DNA from 4 places in the Pseudoduganella sp. R-31 genome. Region 1 is predicted to be linked to each of the others. Evidence: riboswitches for the same ligand, from Rfam matches in the RefSeq annotation. Region 1 holds a riboswitch; each other region holds the start of a gene.
What was found. Region 1 has a riboswitch for cobalamin ahead of ACN9MY_RS29360 (cobaltochelatase subunit CobN). Riboswitches for the same ligand answer to the same signal wherever they lie in the genome.
Positions count from the first base shown of each region.

Region 2: another riboswitch for cobalamin. It lies ahead of ACN9MY_RS01730 (TonB-dependent receptor); the one in region 1 lies ahead of ACN9MY_RS29360 (cobaltochelatase subunit CobN).
Region 3: another riboswitch for cobalamin. It lies ahead of ACN9MY_RS30620 (TonB-dependent receptor domain-containing protein); the one in region 1 lies ahead of ACN9MY_RS29360 (cobaltochelatase subunit CobN).
Region 4: another riboswitch for cobalamin. It lies ahead of ACN9MY_RS01655 (energy-coupling factor ABC transporter permease); the one in region 1 lies ahead of ACN9MY_RS29360 (cobaltochelatase subunit CobN).

Region 1 covers NZ_CP183986.1:6,423,415-6,428,430, forward strand. The annotation lists gene ACN9MY_RS29360 (cobaltochelatase subunit CobN) at 1-2,832, opposite strand, end outside; cobalamin riboswitch at 2,873-3,089, opposite strand; gene ACN9MY_RS29365 (hypothetical protein) at 3,240-3,545, shown strand; gene ACN9MY_RS29370 (YkgJ family cysteine cluster protein) at 3,585-3,827, shown strand; gene ACN9MY_RS29375 (YkgJ family cysteine cluster protein) at 3,842-4,102, shown strand; gene ACN9MY_RS29380 (hypothetical protein) at 4,107-5,016, opposite strand, start outside.
Region 2 covers NZ_CP183986.1:372,737-377,752, forward strand. The annotation lists gene ACN9MY_RS01705 (cobalamin biosynthesis central domain-containing protein) at 1-739, shown strand, start outside; gene ACN9MY_RS01710 (cobalamin biosynthesis protein) at 736-1,140, shown strand; gene cobJ (precorrin-3B C(17)-methyltransferase) at 1,137-2,138, shown strand; gene ACN9MY_RS01720 ((2Fe-2S) ferredoxin domain-containing protein) at 2,135-2,467, shown strand; gene bluB (5,6-dimethylbenzimidazole synthase) at 2,476-3,129, shown strand; cobalamin riboswitch at 3,132-3,358, shown strand; gene ACN9MY_RS01730 (TonB-dependent receptor) at 3,433-5,016, shown strand, end outside.
Region 3 covers NZ_CP183986.1:6,707,645-6,712,660, reverse strand. The annotation lists gene ACN9MY_RS30625 (FecCD family ABC transporter permease) at 1-251, opposite strand, end outside; gene ACN9MY_RS30620 (TonB-dependent receptor domain-containing protein) at 271-2,109, opposite strand; cobalamin riboswitch at 2,179-2,399, opposite strand; gene ACN9MY_RS30615 (histidine phosphatase family protein) at 2,394-2,933, opposite strand; gene ACN9MY_RS30610 (adenosylcobinamide-GDP ribazoletransferase) at 2,924-3,691, opposite strand; gene cobT (nicotinate-nucleotide--dimethylbenzimidazole phosphoribosyltransferase) at 3,698-4,732, opposite strand; gene ACN9MY_RS30600 (response regulator transcription factor) at 4,753-5,016, shown strand, end outside.
Region 4 covers NZ_CP183986.1:361,670-366,685, forward strand. The annotation lists gene ACN9MY_RS01640 (DUF1800 domain-containing protein) at 1-601, opposite strand, end outside; gene ACN9MY_RS01645 (enoyl-CoA hydratase-related protein) at 686-1,468, opposite strand; gene ACN9MY_RS01650 (LysR family transcriptional regulator) at 1,557-2,426, shown strand; cobalamin riboswitch at 2,429-2,633, shown strand; gene ACN9MY_RS01655 (energy-coupling factor ABC transporter permease) at 2,759-3,439, shown strand; gene ACN9MY_RS01660 (energy-coupling factor ABC transporter substrate-binding protein) at 3,436-3,789, shown strand; gene cbiQ (cobalt ECF transporter T component CbiQ) at 3,779-4,513, shown strand; gene ACN9MY_RS01670 (energy-coupling factor ABC transporter ATP-binding protein) at 4,510-5,016, shown strand, end outside.

The sequences.
Region 1 (5,016 bases):
TTCATCGCGCACCGCATCGGATGCCCACAGCAGGATGCCTTCGCTGCCCGCATCGGAATGCTCACGCGCCGCAGCCTTGGCCGCCAGGCTGGAGCCCATCTGGTAGCCGATTCTGGTCGGCAGGATATCGCCATCGACCGCATGGAAATTGCGGCCGGTCGGCAGCGCTTCCGGCGAGCGCAGGGGATCGTTGCCCTTGCCCGGTTCGATGAAGCGGCCATCCAGGCCCGCCAGCAGCGCGCGCATTTCATTGAGCGGCGACGCAGCCAGCTTGCGCGCAACCTCAGGATCGTCGATGCCGCCCTTCTTCATCGATTCCAGCATCAGGTCGATGGAGTCCCGCTTCCACGGACGCCCGAAGATGTGCAGGCCGTGCGGCATGAACTTTTCCTGCAGCTTTGTCAGGTAGTGGCCCACTTCGTGCGCCAGCAGGTCGTCGTCGGCCGCGTCGAAGCCGATGCCGCGCACGGCCAGCACGTCGGCCATCGACGCTTCCAGTTCCGCCTTCAGGTTCAGGGCCACAACGCGCTCGCGCATCAGCTGCGCCGCCTTGGCCTTCAGCGTGTCGGAGCTGGCTGCCTCGTAGCTCTCCACAATCTGGCGCAGCGACAGCAGTTCGTCGTACAGCGGCGTGGACGCCAGCGGCGGCGTCAGGTGGTCAACCATCACCGCCAGGCCGCGCCGCTTGGCCTGCGTGCCTTCGCCGACGCCGTCCACGATATAGGGATAGATGCCGGGCAGGTCGCCCGCGATCAGGCTGGGAAAGTCGTCGGCCGAAAGTCCGACCGCCTTCCCCGGCAAGAACTCATAGGTCGAGTGGCGGCCGATATGCACCAGCGCATCGGCCTTGAAGCGGTCGCGCAGCCAGTGGTAGAAGGCCAGGTACTGGTGCGGGGGCGGCACGCTGGTATTCGCATGCAGCAGCTCTTCGTCCACTTCCCAGCCGCGCGGCGGCTGTGGTCCGATGAACACGTTGCCGAACTGGATGCCCGGCACCAGCAGCTTGCCGCTGTCGACCATGATCTTGCCCGGTGCAGGCCCCCAGCCCTTCAAGCCCTCGATGCCGTAGGACGCGACCCGGCGTCGCAGCGGCTCCAGCGCAGCGCAGCGGCGCGGCGCCTTCGCCTGCAGGCAGCCCGCATAGCCATCGGACAGCGCAGCCAGGTCGCGGATCGCCGCCTCGCGCTGCGGATGATCGGCGCCCTCCACCAGGTGCTGCAGTTCCTTGATCACGACTTCCGCCTGCTTGCGGCCGAGTGCCCATTCGCCGGCAGCTTCCGCTTCCAGCACGTCGGCGTGCAAGCGGCCCAGCAGGCCGCTGGTCATTTCTCCCTGCACGCGCGGCGACAGCGTCGCGAACCACTTCGCATAATCGGCGGCGCTGACGCTGTTCACGGAGCCCGCCAGTTCACGCAAGGCGCCGCGGTCCTCAGGCAGGTTGACGCCGTGCGCCATGATGCGGTCAAGCAGCGCTTCCGGCGTGGCCGGCAATTCGCCGACCGTGTAGCCGGCGTCCTTCAGGGCGTGCAGCATGTCGAACAGCGAAGCCGGCACATCAAGGTTGTCGGCGCCGATGTTCTGGCGGCCCGGCGGGTGATTGTAGTACACCAGCGCCACGCGCTTGTCGCGGTTGGATTTGGCGCGCAAGGCCAGCCAGCGCTCGACGCGCGCAGCCAGGCGCTCCGCTTCCGCCGCCAGTACTACCGGCGGGCGATTCTCGATGCCGGTCAGCTTGTCGCGCTGCGGCTCGCCCAGTGCCGCCACCACGATGGGCTGGCCGATGCCCTGCAGCTCGGGTAGCGCCACGCGGTACTGCACCGAATCAGGCGGCAAGCCGTCCGGCGACAAGCGCCATTGCATGGCGGTGCGGTCGGACAGCCGGATCGCCTTGAACAGCGGGATATCGAGCTTCTTGAATGCCTCGCTGACGGCTTCGCGCCCTTCGGCGGCGCCCACCACAAAGTCCTGCAGCACCACCATGGCGGCCGGCACGGCAGGCGCAATCAGTTCCGGCAAGCGCTCAAGCGCCTCGCGCGAGGCGCCGCCCCAGCGCGGCAGCACCTGCACGCATTGCTGGCCAATGCGTTCGACTTGCTTGCAGACGGCATCGGGCACCGTGCCATCCATGTTCGACAGGTCCAGCACTACCACGGTAGGACGCGCCTGCAGGCCTAGCTGCGCCGCCCTGCCCCATGCCGCCGCGTCGTGCAGTTCGCGCTGGCCGGCGCGCAGGCGCAGCGTCGGTTCCGGCTGCGGCTCGGCCAGGGCGCGCGAGGGGTCGAGCAGGTGCGCAAGCAGCGCTGCCGTGTTGTCGCGGCCACCGGCCTGCCAGACCTGGCGCGCAGCCAGCCACTGGCCTGCCGCCGGTCGCGCCCTGGCTGCCTGCAGTGCCGCTTCCGGCGGCTGCTCGGTCGAGAGCTGGCGCAGCGTTTCAGGCGAAAAGCCCTGCAAGCTGCCCTGCCGTCCGCGCGACAGCAGGCTAAGCGTGGCCTCGCCATTCATGGCCAGCACGCTGGCCTGCGGGCGGGCATGGCGCGGCAAGAATTCCTTCAGGCGCCGGGCCGGGTCGCCGAACAGCGATACGGCCAGGATGCTGTCCGCCTGCGCCAGCCACTGGGCGGCTTGCTTGTCGTCGGCCGCCATCCATTGCGCGGGCGTGCGCAACACGATACGGTCCTGGGGATGGCCGGCCAGGTGGCGATGGGCCGCCTCGATGGCGACAGGCGCAGCGCGTTCGGTCACGATGGCAAACAGCACGGCGGCGTTGGCACGCGCGCAAGCGAACGCACATAGCAGGACCACAATGGTCCGGGCAAAGGTAGTGGTAGGCACAGCAGGATTCCGAGCACGCAAAACCACACCCCGGGCTTCGCACAATCAAAAGTGACCGGCCGGTCTTCTGGCTCGCCTTCTTCCTCCGCTGGCCTGGCCTTCCCGTGCGATGCACAGTGGCGTTGGTCAGCTTCGTCCGGCTTACAGCAGCGGGGGCTGCGCCGGACTGGCGCAAGATGGCTATCCCGCGCGGCACCGGCTTCCCGTTTCACCTCCCGGCAGGCTTGCAGGAAGGCACCAATCACATAACGTGCGTCATTCTAACAGACTGCACTTGGCCAACAATCTAGCCAGAAGAGCAACGACTGTTGTTATAAAGATCCACTTCTTAGAAATGATTGGTAATTCGTGAGAATTAGGTATTTACTGCTAAGTACGCGTCAAAGAACGTGTCTGGGAGAGTAAAAATGCATAACAAGACAACATTACAAGTCCTGGCAGCCGCCTCCGGACTTGCGGATGAGCGCATCCAGGAACTCTGGGAAGGGGCCGATATGTATGCCCGTGCCCAGGCTGGGAATCCGGATTCGCCGCGCTACCAGCAAGTGCTGCATGAGCGCATGGCGGCCATGGTCGAACGTGAAGTGGCCAAGCGCCATGCCGCGGACGGCGAGCCCTGGGTGCTGGCTGACGCCCACCTGGGACAGATTGAAGTGTCGCTGTCCGACGCCCTCAAGGCCTTCGGCGGCCGCACGCACCACGTTATCCATTAGCAAGGCAAAGCCGCCCGCACGGCTGTGAACCGCACCCCGATCCCGTGCCGTCCACAATGCGGCGCCTGCTGTACGGCGCCCGCGATCTCCAGCCCGATTCCCGGCATGCCTGAAGGCAAACCGGCAGGCGTGCCCTGCATCCAGCTCGATTCGCACATGCGCTGCAAGCTGTATGGCTTGCCCGAACGCCCCCTCGTGTGCGTGGAATTCAGGGCCGACGAAGCAGTGTGCGGTGAGTCGCGCGAGCAGGCCATGCGCTGGCTGGGTTGGCCGAAGCTGTAAAATACTGGCCCACCATGAGTTTCCAATGCCGCCCAGCCTGTGGCGCCTGCTGCACGGCGCCCTCGATTACGTCCCCGATTCCCGGAATGCCGAACGGCAAACCGGCCGGGGTGCGCTGCGTCCAATTGGGCGACGATAACCGTTGCAAGATCTTCGGCAAGCCGGAACGCCCGGCCTTCTGCGGCGGCCTGCAGCCTTCGGCCGAAATGTGCGGCGAGAGTCGGGAACAGGCGATGACGTGGCTCGCGGTGCTGGAACGCGAAACCTGTCCGTGAGCCGCTAGCGAACGTAGAGCGTTGCGAATGTCGAAGGAATTTCAGCCAGTTCCGCTTCCAGATATGGAACAGTCGCAATGCAAGTGACCCATTCCAGGAATCGATCTTCGCTGAAGTACGATCGAACCACGTCCAGCGTTGCCGTTCGGGCAGCCTCAGGGACAAGCGCCGCTACCGGCGGCGCGCCGCTGTCGTCTACAACCGTCAGCCGGGCCTCGAGACAATGACTCCATTCCCAACCGATGTATGGTCGGGCTTCCAGCGAAAATTCAGATGGCCACCGCATTGTGTCGTTCAGGATCCCATGCGCACCAACCAGCCAGACGACGACCTGCGCGCGCCAGTGCGGTGAGGGGATATCGAACACGGAACGCAGCCAAGGCTCGACTAAAGACTCAGGCAGATATTTCAGGCAGAAGAACATCGAAGCGGAGAAATCTCCACTGGCATCCCACCAGAGCCAGACACGGTTCGGGTTGTCGTTTGATTGACGCAGAATATTCCCGATAGCGATGTCGGTGCCGTTCCAGCACATGCCATCCATCATGCACCGTCCCAGGGTTAGCAGCACATCTTCCCGAAAGCCTTCGTATGGCTCCCGAGAGACGCCGTTCGGGTAAATGGCCATAAACCCAGTCATCAACGATTCCAGCAGGTAGGAAAAACATGCCTCATGGCTGCGCGGCAGGAGCGCCGCAAGCAGGTAGTGGTACCAGGTTTTCCATTCCTCCATCGGACCGAATGACCGGGTACCGCTGGCGATTTCAGCAAAACATTCCTGCAGTTCGCGCACTGCAATCTCGTCCAGGTTTCCCAGCAAGTCACTGAACATTCGCCTTTCGGCCCCCATGAACCAGGCCTCGCCCATCGGAGCGGCCGGCTTTGGAAAATGCGCCCGCAAGCGGCCTAAGGCC
Region 2 (5,016 bases), 750 kb from region 1:
AGCGGCGCCGCGCTTATGCCTGGTAGCCATCACGAAGCATGGCGCGGCACAGGCTGCACGCCTGGCCGCCGACCTGCCCGGCGCCGACATCTGCACTTCCGCCAAGTTTGCGGCGCAATTTTCCGGCCTGCCGAATGCGGTACGCGCCTACGACGGCGCGCTGCGCGATGAAATCGGCCCCTTGATTGAAGGCTACGACCAGATCGTGTTCTTCGTGTCGCTTGGCGCCGTGGTGCGCCTGATCGCCCCCCACCTGCGCAGCAAGGACGAAGACCCCGGCGTGATTGTGGTGGACGACGCCGGCCAGTTCGTGATTCCGGTCCTGTCCGGCCACGTCGGTGGTGCCAACGAATGGAGCGAACGCGTAGCCGACTTGCTGGGCGCAGTGCCTGTGCTGACCACCGCGTCGGACGTGGGCCGCACCATTCCGGTCGATATCCTTGGCCGCCACCTTGGCTGGCGAGTGGAAGCGCCCAAGATCAACATCACGCGCGTTTCTGCGCACGTCGTGAACGGCGAACCGATCGCCTTCGTACAGGAAGCCGGCAGCCCGAATTGGTGGACCAGGCCGACGCCGCTGCCGGACAACATTCACTTCTTCAAGCACTTCGACGACGTACTGCTGGAGCGCTACACCGCGCTGCTGTGGGTAACCCATGCCGAGGTGTCGGAAGAACGCTGGAATGCCCTCCACGAACGACTGGTGGTGTATCGCCCGCCTCTGGACGGCGCAGCGTGAGCACTTTCACGATCGGCCTTGGTTGCGACCGTGGCGCCATGCTGCAAACGGTGCGTGAGGCCGTGCATGCAGCGCTGCGCGAGGCCGGAGCCCAACCCGGGCAGGTAAGCGCCGCCGCAAGCATCACGCTGAAACGCGATGAAGAAGCTTTGCTCGCTTTCGCCGAAGAAAATGGCTGGCCGCTGCACTTCTACGCACCGGAAGAATTGGCGGCCGTTCCGGTACCGAATCCTTCAGAAACCGTGCGCCGCTACACCGGCACGCCATCGGTAAGCGAGGCTGCCGCCCTGCTGGCCGCCGGCCCAGGCACGCCAATGACCGCCCTGGTGGTCGAAAAATTCAAACTCCGAGGCGTGGACAACCGCAATGTCACCGTCTCAATCGCAAGGAAGAATCCATGAACGCTCCATTCGAACAACCTGCTTCTGCGGGAAAGATCATGCTGGTCGGGATTGGTCCCGGCAGCGTGGACCACATGACGCAACGCGCCCGCGACGCTATCGCCGAGGCGGACGTGGTGATCGGCTACGTCACCTACATCAAGCTGGTGGCCGACCTCATTGAAGGCAAGGAGATCATCCGCAAATCGATGACGGAAGAACTGGACCGCGCCGTCAGCGCACTCGAAGCCGCGCGCGCCGGCAAGAAGGTGGCCCTGATTTCGTCCGGCGACGCCGGCGTATACGGCATGGCCGGTCCGACCTACGAAGTGCTGTTCCAGTCCGGCTGGACCCCGGAAGACCCGGTGCAAGTGGAGATCATCCCCGGCGCATCGGCCCTGAACAGCTGCGCGGCCCTGGTCGGCGCACCGCTGACCCACGACTTCTGCGCGATTTCGCTGTCCGACCTGCTGACGCCCTGGCCGACCATTGCCCGCCGCCTGGATGCGGTGGCGATGGCGGACTTCGTTGTGGCGCTGTACAACCCGAAAAGCGGCCGCCGCACACGCCAGATCGTCGAAGCGCAGCGACTGTTCCTGCGCCACCGCCGTGCCGACACACCAGTTGCCATCGTCAAGAGCGCCTACCGCCGCCGCGAAAATATTGTCTTCACCACCCTCGACAGCATGGCCGACGCCGACATTGGCATGCTCAGCACTGTCCTGATTGGCAACAGCAACACCTTCGTGCGCAACGGCCTGATGGTAACGCCGCGCGGCTACGCCAACAAGTACGACATGCAAGAGGGTGGCGCGACGCGCGAAGGTGAGCGTGCAGGCCGTTCCCTGTCGACAGGCCTGCTGGGATGGCTCGATACGCTGCGCGCCGAACACGAAGCCGGTGCCAGCATTGAAGAACTGGCAGCGCAGTACCGACTGCCCGCCGACTATATCCGCGCCACGCTCGACGAGCCGTGGGAAGCCGAGACCAGCACCGAAGCGGAAGGGAGCGAAGCATGAGCGACACCCCGGTAAAACCAAAGATCAGCAGCTACCACCGCCACCTGCTGATTTGCACCGGCCCGCGCTGCACTGCCGACGGCCAGTCGCAGGCCCTGTTCGACAGCCTGGGCGACAAGTTCAAGGCCGCGGGGCTGAATGAGGGCGAGCTGCGCGTGAAACGCAGCCGGGTAAGCTGCTTTGCGGCCTGCAAGGGCGGCCCGATCGTCTGCGTCCAGCCGGACGGCACCTGGTACTACAATGTCACTCCCGAGAACATGGACCGCATCATCGACCAGCACCTGTGCAATGGACAGGCCGTTGAGGAAATCGTGTTCCATCAACAGTGAGAGTAGAAGTGCAAAGCAGTTTTGACCAGGCAGCGATTGATGCCGTTTATCGTGTAATTGCCGAACGGCGCGACGTGCGCCACTTCGTACCTGGTGCAATCGATGAAGACCTCCTCATGCGCCTGTTAGCAGCGGCCCACCAGGCGCCAAGTGTCGGCCTGATGCAGCCCTGGCGCTTCATCCGCATCGAGAGCCCCGAGCTGCGCGAGCAGATGTATCGGCTGGTTGACGAAGAGCGCCGGGCCACCGGCGCCGCTCTTGGCGACCGCAACGAAGAGTTCATGCGGCTGAAGGTCGAAGGCATCCGTGACTGCGGCGAAGTGCTGGTGGCAGCCCTGATGGACCATCGCGAAAAGCACATCTTCGGCCGCCGCACCTTGCCCGAAATGGACCTGGCCTCGGCAGCCTGCGCTATCCAGAACATGTGGCTGGCCGCCCGCGTGGAAGGCCTTGGCATGGGTTGGGTCTCGCTGTTCGACCCGCTCAAGCTGGCTGCCTTGCTGGGCATTCCTGAAGGCGGCAAGCCGGTCGCCATCATCTGCCTCGGGCACGTCGCCGGCTTTTATCCCAAGCCGATGCTGGAACTCGAAGGATGGGCCATGCGCGGCAAGCTGGCCGACCTGGTTTATACCGACAGGTGGCAGGATAACAACAGTGCATAGCGTATAATCGCCGCCGTTTGGTGCCTCGCGCGCGTTCAAGCGTGCAGTTAAACGGGAAACACATGGCCGTGCTGGTTCAGCCGGCAGGCCAGGGTGTGCTGCCCCCGCAACGGTAAGCAAGCATCGTTCTCCAACGAAGGCCGTCTACACAAGCCACTGTGCGCAAGCATGGGAAGGCAAGACGGTTTGCCTTGCCAGCCCGGATACCGGCCAGACAGGTGGTGCACGCATCGGCGACGATGCGCGCGCTGTTCGGTCGCGCTCACGGGGAGGTGGGCGGGATTGCCGATTCAAACATCCATAATGAAAAAGAAACTGATCCCCATGGTCGCGGGGGCCTTGTGCGCTGTCGCGCAGGCACAAGAGCAAGAGACACCAGCCAGGGTGTACGTCGTTGGCCATCACTATGACAATGGCATTCGCACTTCCGACGCTGCCAGCGAAGGAACCATCACTTCGGCACTGATCGCCAACCGGCCTGCATTGCGGCCCGGCGAGATCCTTGAATTCGTGCCGGGCATGATCGTCACCCAGCACAGCGGCGACGGCAAGGCGAACCAGTACTACCTGCGCGGCTTCAACCTGGACCACGGTACCGACTTCGCCACCTTCGTCGACGGCATGCCGGTCAATATGCGCACGCACGGCCACGGCCAGGGCTATACGGACCTGAATTTCCTGATTCCAGAACTGGTTGGCCGCATCCGCTACCGCAAAGGCCCCTATTACGCAGACGAAGGCGATTTTGCATCGGCCGGCGCCGCGCATATGGGCCTGTCTGATAAGCTGAACGAAAATTTTGCATCGCTGACCGTCGGCGCGGATAACTATCGCCGCGGCGTAGTGGCGAATTCCACCGAGGTTGGCAACGGCAACCTGCTGTATGCACTCGATTTCGGCCACAACGACGGCCCTTGGCAGATGCCGGAAGCGTTCCACAAATCGACGGGTGTGCTGCGATACAGTTCGGGCAACAGCGCGGAGCGTTTCAGCATTACCGGCATGGCGTACAAGGCCGGCTGGCACGCGACCAGCCAGATCCCGCTGCGCGCGGTACAGGACGGACGGCTGGATGAATTCGGTGCGGCCGATCCGAGCGACGGCGGCCGCACCGCGCGCTACAGCCTTTCCGCCGAGTGGCGCAAGCGCGCGGGCGACACGCTGACGGAGGCGCACGCCTATCTGGTACGCAACGATCTCTCGCTGTACAACGACGTCACCTATTTCCTCGACGATCCGGTCAACGGCGACCAGGTGCTGCAGACGGAACGCCGCAAGATGACGGGTTTCGACCTGACCCAAACCTGGTTCGGTCAACTCGGCCAACGCTCGATGGAGAACAACATCGGCGTGCAGGGGCGCTTCGACCGCATTGCGCCAGTCGGGCTGTACGCAACGACGCAGCAGCAGGTGCGGCACCCGATCGCCGAATCGCGTGTTACCGAAGCGAGCATGGCCGCATGGTTCCAGAACACAGTGCAGTGGACGGACTGGCTGCGCTCCATTGCCGGCGTCCGCTACGACAGCTACCGCTTCAATGTCGGCAGCTCTATCGCGGAGAACAGCGGGAAGGTGAACGATCACATTGCATCACCCAAGATCTCCCTTGTGCTCGGGCCCTGGAGCAAGACGGAGTTCTTTGTGAACTACGGAGAAGGCTTCCACAGCAACGATGCGCGCGGTACCACGGCACGCCTGTCGCCACGCGAACGCGAGCCTGTCGATCCTGTCACGCCGCTGGTGAAAACGCGCGGTGCGGAAGTCGGCGCCCGCAGCGAGTTCGTGACCGGCCTGCAAAGCTCGGTCGCACTGTGGCGCCTGCGTTCCGGGTCCGAACTGGTATTTTCCGGCGATGCCGGCGACACGGCGCCGAGCCGAGCCAGCAAG
Region 3 (5,016 bases), 280 kb from region 1:
CCGGCCAGCGACAAGGAAGCGCCGGTGACAAACGCCGTCGCCGCGCGTTCGGCGCGCAGGCCCAGCAAGTGGCCAGGCAATGAGGTCGGTTGCCCGCTGATGAACTCCCGCAGCGCGCCAGGCATGTCGGCCAGCGGGATGCTGACCGAACCGATCATGCCGGCGGCAACCAGGCTGGCCAGCGATAACAGCACCAGCAGGATGATGACGGTGACGGCGCGCATGCGCAGGTTGGCGGAAAGTGGATGCATAGCGGGCAGCTTATCTCATTTATTTGTAGCTGAAGCGCAGGCCGGCATACACGGTGGAACCGGCGGTGGCGTAATTGCGCGCCAGTTCATAGTGTTTGCCGGCCACGTTGTTCCAGCGCAGGGTGGCAGTCCAGGAACGGTCGAATTCCCAGGCCGCATACAGGTTCAGCAAGCCGTAGCCGCCCAGGCGGTTGCGGTTGGCCGTATCGTCGAAACGGTAGCCGGAAAGCTGCCACTCGGCGCCGGTACTCAGGCTGCCCGCAGTATATTCCAGCGCTAGGTTGCCGTGGCGCTTGGCGCGGCGCACCAGCAGCTTGCCGCTGATGTCGTCCTGCGGGTTCTGCAGGTCGGCGCTCGCGGACAGCGTGAAATTGCTGCCCAGCTGCTGGCGTGCCGACAGGGAGATGCCTTCCAGCGTGGCCTGGTTGACGTTGTAGGCGCAGCCAAGGCGGAAGCCGGGCAGCGGACAAGGGGCGATGTTCACCAGCAGGTCGGTCAGCTTGTTGCGGTATGCCACGGCGCCCAGCGCTGTGCCGCCCTGTTCGAAGTGGACGCCTATTTCGCGGTTGCGGCCTTCTTCCGGGCGATTGGCCGGCAGGCCGTAGCCGGGGTAGTACAGCTCATTGAACGTCGGCGCGCGGAAGCTGGTGCCGTAGCTGGCGTTGACGCGCAGGCCCGGCGTGATGCGGTAGCCGTAGCCCAGCGAGCCGGTACTCTTCGAACCATACTGCGAGCTGTCGTCGTTGCGGGCGGCGGCGGCCAGCAGGTGGTCGCCGCGCTTCATGTTGTAGCTGGCGGCCCAGGAAGTGGTGCTGCGCTCACGCACCAGGGCGGCGGTGTTGGATTCGATTTCTTCCTTGCGGTGTTCGGCCAGCAGCTGCAGGCTGTCGGTGCCCAGCGCGATATCGTTCTGCCAACTGAACTGGGTCTGCTTGGTATCGATCTGGCTGGCGGTGGCGGCAAAGCTGCCGGACTTGTCGCGCGATTGCGCGGCTTGCGTCGTCATCTGCCAGGCGTCGCTCAGGCGGTTGCGCGAGTAAAGCGCGGCGGTGTCGAGCTTCTGCGTGCTCCAGGCGCGCACCTTGGTGCCGCTATCGTAATCCGCTTCCTGGTCGCTATGCAGGAACTGCACGCCCAGCTCGTGGCCGGGCGCGACCTGCCAGGCCAGTTGGCCGTTGGCGTGCTTGCGGTCGTAGCCGTCGTCATCGCTGTTGTAGCTGGAGCTGGCCGGCAGCGTGGCGGAGAAGCCGCCGGAGCGTTCCTTGCCCGCGCTGAGGGCATAGTTGAAGGCGCCGGCGCTGCCGGCAATGCCTGCGGTGCCGGATCGGGTGCCGTAAGTGCCTGCCAATACGCCGGCATCGATCGCCGGGCTGCCCTGGCCATTCTTCGTGAAGATCTGCACCACGCCGCCGATGGCATCGGCGCCGTACAGGGTGCTCAACGGGCCGTACACGACTTCGATATGGTCGACGGCGGACAGCGGAATGGCATTCCAGGCGGCCGCGCCGCTGCTGGCGGAGCCGATGCGTACGCCGTCGATCAGGACGATGACCTGGTTGCCGTTGGAGCCGCGCAGGAACACGCTGGCATTGGTGCCCGGTCCGCCGTTGCGGCTCACTTCGATGCCGCGCTGGCGCTGCAGCAGTTCGGTGATGGAGCCGGCGCCGCTGCGCGCGATTTCCTCTGGGCCGATGCTGAGCGTGTCGCTGATGATGTCGCGTGCTGCTTGCGGCGTGCGGGTGGCGGTGATCAGCACGGAATTCAGTACGGCAGCCTGGGTTTGTGCTTCGACGGCAGGTGCGGCAACGGCCAGTGCCAGCGACGCGATGGCCGCTTGCCGGGTAAGGGGAAAGGACATGACAACTTTCGTAACGAGCCGCCGGCCCACGTCCCCGTAAGCCGGCATGAACAGGAACGGGCGCAGGGCGCGTTCCCACCTGGTCTGGCCGGTATCCGGGCTGGCAAGTCTGGCGGCCTGGCCTTCCCATGCTTGCGCACAGTGGCCGGGAGGTCGCTGCCGCACATTGAAGGCGGCACTTGCTTACCGTTGCGGGGGCAGCACACGTTGGCTGTCAGGGACAGCGCCGTGTTTCCCGTTTAACTGCATTCGAGAATTCGATTGCGGGCACCAAAACCCCGCCATTATACGGACTTGGCTGGCCAGGACAAGCGAAGGATCCCGCAATACTTGATGTGGTTTGGCCTGGCGGCCGCCTGCTGCAAGGGCTCACCGGCGGCGATGGCCGCCATCAGGCGCATGGTGCCGGCGTGGCAGACGACAATGGCGTCGTGCTGCAACTCATCGAGGAAGGACTGCACGCGGCGCGCCACCTCGCGCACGGTTTCTCCGCCGCCAGGGCGGTAATCGAGCAGGTCGGCGGCCCAGGCATCGACCTCGGCGCGCGCGACGTCGGGCCAGCTGCACAGCTCCCAGGCGCCGAAATCCATTTCCACCAGGCGCGGGTCGGACGTGAAGGCGCCCAGCAGGGAGGCCAGGGCCGTGCAGCGCCGCAGGGGGCTGGAGTACAGGCGGTAGCCGCGGGTGAGGGCGCTGGCCAGTTGCGGCGCCAGGGCGGCGTGGCCGGCGGCCAGGGCGTCCGCTGCTGCCGGAATGTCGCTGCTGCCGTAGCACAGGCCGGGCGCGACATCGGGCTGCGGATGGCGGACGAGGATCAGTTCCACATGCAGGCCAGTGCCGCGACGTAGAACACGGCTTCGGTCAATTGCTGGACAGCGCCAAGGCAGTCGCCAGTATAGCCGCCCAGGCGTTGCCGGAACTTGCGCGCCAGCCAGAGCGTCGCCAGCAGCATGCCGGCCAGGCCGGCGCCCAATGCAGCCGGCGGCAGCCAGCCCACGACCAGCGCGCCCGCCGCGGGCAGCGCGGCCGTCAGCGTCGCGATGGCGAACTCGCCGCCGCGCATTTCCTGCGCCAGCGGCTTGGCCTTGCCCTCCGCGCGCGCATACTCCATGCGCCAGATCAGCGAACAGGCCATGAGGCGCGACAGCGGATGGGCCGCCAGCAGGGCACCAAGCACCGCCAGCTTCGGCATGCTGGCCAGCGCCGCCACCTTGGTTGCCAGCATCAGGCCGATGCCGATGGCTCCATACGCGCCGATGCGCGAATCCTTCATGATCTCCAGCACGCGCTCGCGCGTGTGACCGCCGCCCAGGCCATCGCAGCTATCGGCAAAACCGTCCTCGTGGAAGGCTCCGGTGGCATAGATGCCGGCGGCCGTGGAAAGCAGCACGGCAAGCAGCGGCGGCAGCACCAGCGCCGCCGCCGCGTACACTCCGCCCGCAATCGCCGCCACCACCAGTCCCACGGCAGGGAAGTAGCGCGAGGCATGGTGCAGCCAGGCCGGCTCGAAACCGACCCAGCGAGGAATAGGCAGGCGCGTGAAGAATTGCAGTGCGATGAAGAACAGGCGCAACTGCTGCATGGGCGCTTACTCGGACTTCTCGCTGACCTGGGCCGACTCGAAAGTCGCCATCTGGTTCAGGAAGTTGACGGCGGCATGCAGCAGCGGCACGGCCAGCGCGGCGCCTGTGCCTTCGCCCAGGCGCAAACCGAGGTTCAGCAGCGGGCGGCCGCCAAGGAAGTCCAGCATGCGCTTGTGGCCATTCTCGTCGGAGCAATGCGAGAACACGCAGTAATCCAGCACCGCCGGCTGCACGCGCGACGCGACCAGCAGGGCGCTGGTGACGATAAAGCCGTCAACCAGCAGCACCATGCGCCGTTCGGCTGCCTTCAGCATGGCGCCGACCATCATCGCAATTTCCAGGCCGCCGAAAGCAGCCAGCGCCTGCAGCCCGCCCTGCGCATCGGCGTGCAGGGCCATGGCGGCTTCGATCACGTGCTGCTTGTGCAGCACGCCTTCCGGCGCCAGGCCGGTGCCGGCACCAACGCAATCGGCGACCGGAGTGCCGGTCAGGCGATGCATCAGCGCGGCGGCGGAGGTGGTATTGCCGATCCCCATTTCGCCGAAGCCCAGCACATTGCCCGGCAGCTCGGCCACCAGGTCCATGCCGCACTCGATCGCCTCCATGCACTGCTGCACCGACATGGCCGGCTGTTGCGCAAAATTGGCGGTACCTGGGGCGATCTTGCGGTTAACCAGGCCTTCGCGCGTCCCGAAATCATGCTTGACGCCCGCATCCACCACTTTCAGCGCGCAGCCGTTCTGGCGCGCGAAGACATTGATGGCGGCGCCGCCGGCAAGGAAGTTCTCCACCATCTGCCAGGTCACATCCTGCGGGAAGGCGGAAATCCCTTCCGCCACCACCCCATGGTCGCCCGCGAACACCAGGATGGCAGGCTCGCGCAGCTGCGGGCTGGTGGTCTGCTGGATCATGCCGACCTTGTGTGCCAGCGCCTCCAGCGCTCCCAGGCTGCCCAGTGGCTTGGTCTTGTTGTTGATGGCGCTATCCAGCCGGGCCGCGAGCGCTTCGTCTTTGAGTGGGGTGATGTGTGGGATGGTCATCGCGGAATTATAATGCCCGTATGCGCATACTTATCATTGAAGACAATAAGGATATTGTCGCCAACCTGTACGGCTTCCTTGAGCCCAAGGGCTACGTACTGGATACGGCAGCCAATGGCTACGGTGGGCTGGCGCTGGCAACCGAGCATGAATACGACGCCGTGGTGCTGGACGTGATGTTGCCCGGCCTGAACGGCATGGAGCTGTGTCGCAAGCTGCGCGGCGAGCTTGGAAAGGCCACGCCGGTGTTGATGCTGACCGCGCGCGACACGCTGGAAGACAAG
Region 4 (5,016 bases), 730 kb from region 1:
CCTTGGCGTTGCCGCGATAGGTCAGGTATTCGCCCATCGAGGTCGACAGCGTGACCTGCTGCAGCAAGGTGCGGTAGTTGCCGAAGGCATTGGCCTCCAAAATGTCCATGTAGGCGGCGCCGGTGAAGGCACGCCAGGCACCGGTGAAGCCATCCAGGGAGGCGACGACGATTTCGGACAAGGCCAGCGTCACGCGCTGGCGCAGGGTATCGGGGGACGTGATCAGCTTGACCCACAGTGCCGCGTCGATGCCGGCCTGGGTGTTCTTGTTTTCGATGGCGTTGAAGCCCTTCGCCATCAGCCAATCCCAACGCGATTGCGAAGTGGGCATCGCCATCTGCTCGTCCAGCCACTTGCTATAGCCGAGCGCTTGGACCCGAGTCATCTGATCATGCGTTGCGCCCATGGAGGCCTGGGCGAGGAAACGTGCGGCCTGGGCGCCTGCAATCGATTCGACCTGGGGTGGCACCGGCGAGGTCGTACCTCCGTCGCTGCCCTTGCTTTCGCTCCCCCCGCCTCCGCACGCTGTCAGCAAGGTTGCCGCGGCCAGGGTCGCAGAGAGCTTTAGCGAGCTCTCATTATTCTCGATTGTATCGTCCATTGTTGCCCCTCGGAAATTTCCTTAAGGGGGCAGTATAGCTAGAAATGGATGAGCAAAACCTATCGTGCGCAGGTTTTGTGGGTTTTATTCAACCCTTTGTCGAATGTAGTCGGGAGCGACTTTTTTAACGAAAGCATCTGTGCCGATGCGGAAGTTTTCCGTTGCCGCGACGAGCCCGAAATAGTCGGCGCCCAAGCCTGCGGATTCTTCCAGCGTCATGTTCAAGCCACGGTGCAGGGCCTCCCATGTCAGGCGCACTGCGTCCGGGGACTGGTCGAGGATCTCGTACAGGATGGCGCGCGCTGCATCCATCACCGCGTCGGGACTGGCCACCTGCTGCACAAGGCCGATTCGCAGGGCTTCTTCAGCATCGATGATGCGGCCGCGCAGCAGCATTTCCGCTGCGCGGCCTTTCCCCACCAGGCGCGCAAGGCGGGTAGTGCCGCCAAAGCCAGCAACAGCGCCGATGCGCACTTCAGGATGACCGAGTTTTGCATGGCTGGCTGCGATGCGGATCATGCATGCTTCGGCAAGTTCCAGCCCGCCGCCCAAGGCGTGTCCGTTCAGGGCCGCCACCACGACCTTGCCAAGATTCTCGATGCGGTGCGTGATGTGGACCGCAAGCCTTGCGAATTCGCGTACTTCCAGCGGGGTAGCCTGGCTCAGGTACTTGATGTCGGCGCCGGCGGAGAAGGCTTTGGAGCCGGTGCCGGTAAGTATCACGGCGCCGGCTGCGGAACTGGCGGCCGCCATGTCCAGCATTTCTTCCAGTCGCTGCAAGGTCGGCAGGTCGAGCGCATTCAGCGCATCGGGGCGATTCAATGCAATGACGGCGATGCCGGCGGATTCTCCATACAGGACAGTCATGGCTTGGCTCCGGGAGTTGAGATTAAGGTTAGTATAGGTTTCCAGAATTGGACGTAGTTTTGTGAGTTCAGAAAACAGTTTTCCGAAAATGAAAAACCTTGCCTTCGACTGGAATGAGCTGAAGTTCTTTCTCGCGGTTGCACGAAGCGGCGGCCTTAGCGGCGCTGCTGCGGTACTGGGCACCAGCGCATCCACGGTCTCGCGCCACGTTGACGCGCTGGAGCGCCGCACTGGCCGAAAGCTGTTCTTGCGCCAGCAAAGCGGCTATGCGCTGACCGATGACGGCAGTGAACTGCTGGCGCACGCCGGGCAGGTGGAGCAGGCCATGGCTGCCGCTGCTGCGCCGGGCGATGCGCAGCGCGCAGTGTCCGGCGTGGTGCGGCTGGCGACTACTGAAATGCTGGCGCAATTCCTGGTCGCGCCCAGGCTGGCGGCATTGCGAACGCTGCATCCGGCGCTAAGGGTGGAGCTCGATATCGCCATGGCTGCGGTCAACCTGTCGCGGCGCGAAGCCGACCTGGCGCTGCGCATGGCCGCTCCGGACGATGGAGCAGGCGACTACATCGCAAGGCGTATCGGCAAGGTCGATTTCGCCCTTTACCGCGCAGCCGCTGTTTCGCATGACAGCGGTGACTACATAAGCTGGGACGGCGCCTGGGATGGCCTGCCGATGGCAGCCGCACTGCGCACTGCATTCGACGGCAAACCGCCAGTCCTGGCGTGCAACAGCCTGCCCACGCAGATCGCCGCCGCCCGCTCCGGCGTGGGCGCCGCCATGCTGCCATGTTTCATCGGTGATGCAGAGCCGGCGCTCCAGCGAATGGGGCGACTGGCCACGCCAGTATCGCGCGACCTGTGGCTGGTCTATCACCGCGACCTGAAAGCGAGCCTGCGCGTACAGGCAATGGCAGCCTTCCTGACCGAGATCACAGGCGTTTGCCACGCAAGAGACCTTTAATGTACTATTCGGCAATTGGGTGCGCGCGTCCTGTCCTGGATGCGCGTTAAACGGGAAACCGGTGACGCTGCCATGTGCGGCCACTCCGGTGCAGCCCCCGCTGCTGTAAGCCTGACGAATCCGGAAATACGCCACTGCGCAACGCGCGGGAAGGCCCGGACGAGGATGAAGGCGAGCCAGAATACCGGCCCGATACTGCCAGCACTGTTCTCCGGGGTGAAGGGAAGCCGCTGTCGACCGGCTTCCTGCGTCTTGCCCGCCTGCCCCCTGTCGACCGTCTCCCGATTCTCCCATGAAGGTGCTCCCATAGACCATTCGACGGGAGGTTTCGAATGCACATCATGGAAGGTTTCCTGCCGCCCGCGCATGCGCTTGGCTGGGCAGCCGTATCCGCTCCTTTCCTGGCCTGGGGCCTGCGCAGCATGGCGCGCGGCTTGCAGGCGCACCCCGAGCGGCGCATGCTGCTTGGCGTTGCTTCGGCCTTCGCTTTCCTCCTGTCTGCGCTGAAGCTGCCGTCCGTGACGGGAAGCTGTTCGCATCCGACCGGCGTCGGGCTTGGCGCGCTGCTGTTCGGTCCTGCGGCGATGGTGCCGGTCGGCTTTGTCGTGCTGCTGTTCCAGGCCTTGCTGCTGGCCCACGGCGGCTTGACCACGCTGGGCGCGAACGTGTTCTCCATGGCGATCGTCGGGCCCTTCGTTTCCTATGGCGTATTCCGCTCCACGGCGGCCCTCGGGCTATCGCGCGCGGTCGCGGTGTTCGCGGCCGCCTGTATCGGCGACCTGGCAACTTACCTGACCACTTCTGCACAGCTGGCCTGGGCCTTTCCTGATCCGATCGGTGGTATCAGCGCTTCGTTCGCCAAGTTCGCCGGTATCTTCGCGTTGACACAACTGCCGATCGCTATCAGCGAAGGCTTGCTGACCGTACTGGTGGTGAATGCGATGGCGCGCTTCAATGCGCACGAGCTGCGCCTGCTGCCGGTGATGGCGCATGTGAAGGAGAAGTCGGCATGAAGGCGCGTACTGGCTTGATCTGGGCGGCCATCATCCTGTTGACCGTTTTGCCGCTGTGGTTTGCAGACATGCCGCCGGCGGAGCCGGGCGGCGCGGCGCCAGCAGCATTCAGCGGAGCGGATTCGCGCGCGCAACAGGCGATTGGCATCATCGCACCACACTACAAACCCTGGTTTGCACCGCTGTTCGAACCGCCGAGCGGAGAGATCGCGTCGCTGCTGTTCGCGCTGCAAGCTGCGATCGGCGCGGGCGTGATCGGTTTCTGGCTCGGCACATCGATGGCGCGCGAGCGCGAACAACGTTGCGCACAGGGGGATTCGGTGCCGGAGCAGGATTCCCATGCGGATTGACGCCGCAGCCTACGCCTCGCGCTGGCAGGCCGTCGCTCCAGGCGCGAAGGGCCTGTTCGCGCTGGCCGGCATCGCTGCCGCCTGGCTCGCCCGCAGCCTTGACACGCTGGCCGTGCTCGCGCTGCTCTCCATGTTCGCCACGCTGGCCGGGGCGCGCGTGCCAATCCGGACCTACTTTGCCGTAGCGGTAGCGCCGGTCGGCTTCCTTTTGCTGTCCTGCCTGACAATGCTGGTCACGCCTGACGGCGGGGGCGGCTGGCGGTGGGCGCCTGGGCTCTCGCCGGCAGTCGGGTACATTGCCCTGCGCTCGATCGCCGCGCTGGCCGCCGTACTCGGGCTGGTGCTGACCACGCCGATGCCGGACCTGTTGATGTTGCTGCGCCGCCTGCGCGTACCCGAACTGCTGCTGGACCTGATGGCGCTGTGCTACCGCATGCTGTTCGTGCTGCGCCAGGCATGGGACGAAGGCAGTACCGCGCAAGCTGCGCGCCTGGGACATGGCGGCTGGCGCCAACACTGGCGGTCGATAGGGTTGCTGACGGGCCAGATGGCACTACAGGTATGGCAGCGCGCGTCGGCACTGCAAATGGCGGCCGATGCGCGCGCCTTCGAGGGCAGCCTGCGCCACTTGCCGGCCTCCTTCCCGCATGCGCGACGCCAGCTTGCCCTATCCTTGCTGGCGAGCGTGCTGCTGCTGGCATTTTCCCTGCGTGACAGGCTATGACGCCTTTGATCGAACTCGAAGCAGTGGAGCACGCGTTTGCCGACGGCAGCCCAGGCCTGCGCGGCTGCACGTTGTCGCTTGGGCGCGGACGCCGTCACGCGCTGCTCGGCGCGAACGGCGCCGGCAAGACCACGCTCCTGCTGCACCTGAACGCTTTGCTGCGCCCTACCGTGGGCCGCTTGCGCTGGCACGGCAACGAGTACGACTACAGCCGCAGTGGGCTGGCCTCGTTGCGCAGCCGGGTCGGCCTTGTGTTCCAGAATCCTGACCGCCAGCTAATCTCGGCACTGGTCGAGGAGGATGTGGCGTTTGGGCCGCTGAACCTCGGCCTCGACGACGCCACGGTACGCACTCGCGCCGCGGATGCGCTCGATGCCGTAGGCCTGGCCGGCTTTGCGCGCCGTCCCGTGCACCACCTGAGCTTCGGCCAGAAGAAGCGCGTCTGCATTGCCGGCGTGCTGGCCATGCAGCCCGAAGTCCTGCTGCTGGACGAACCGATGGCG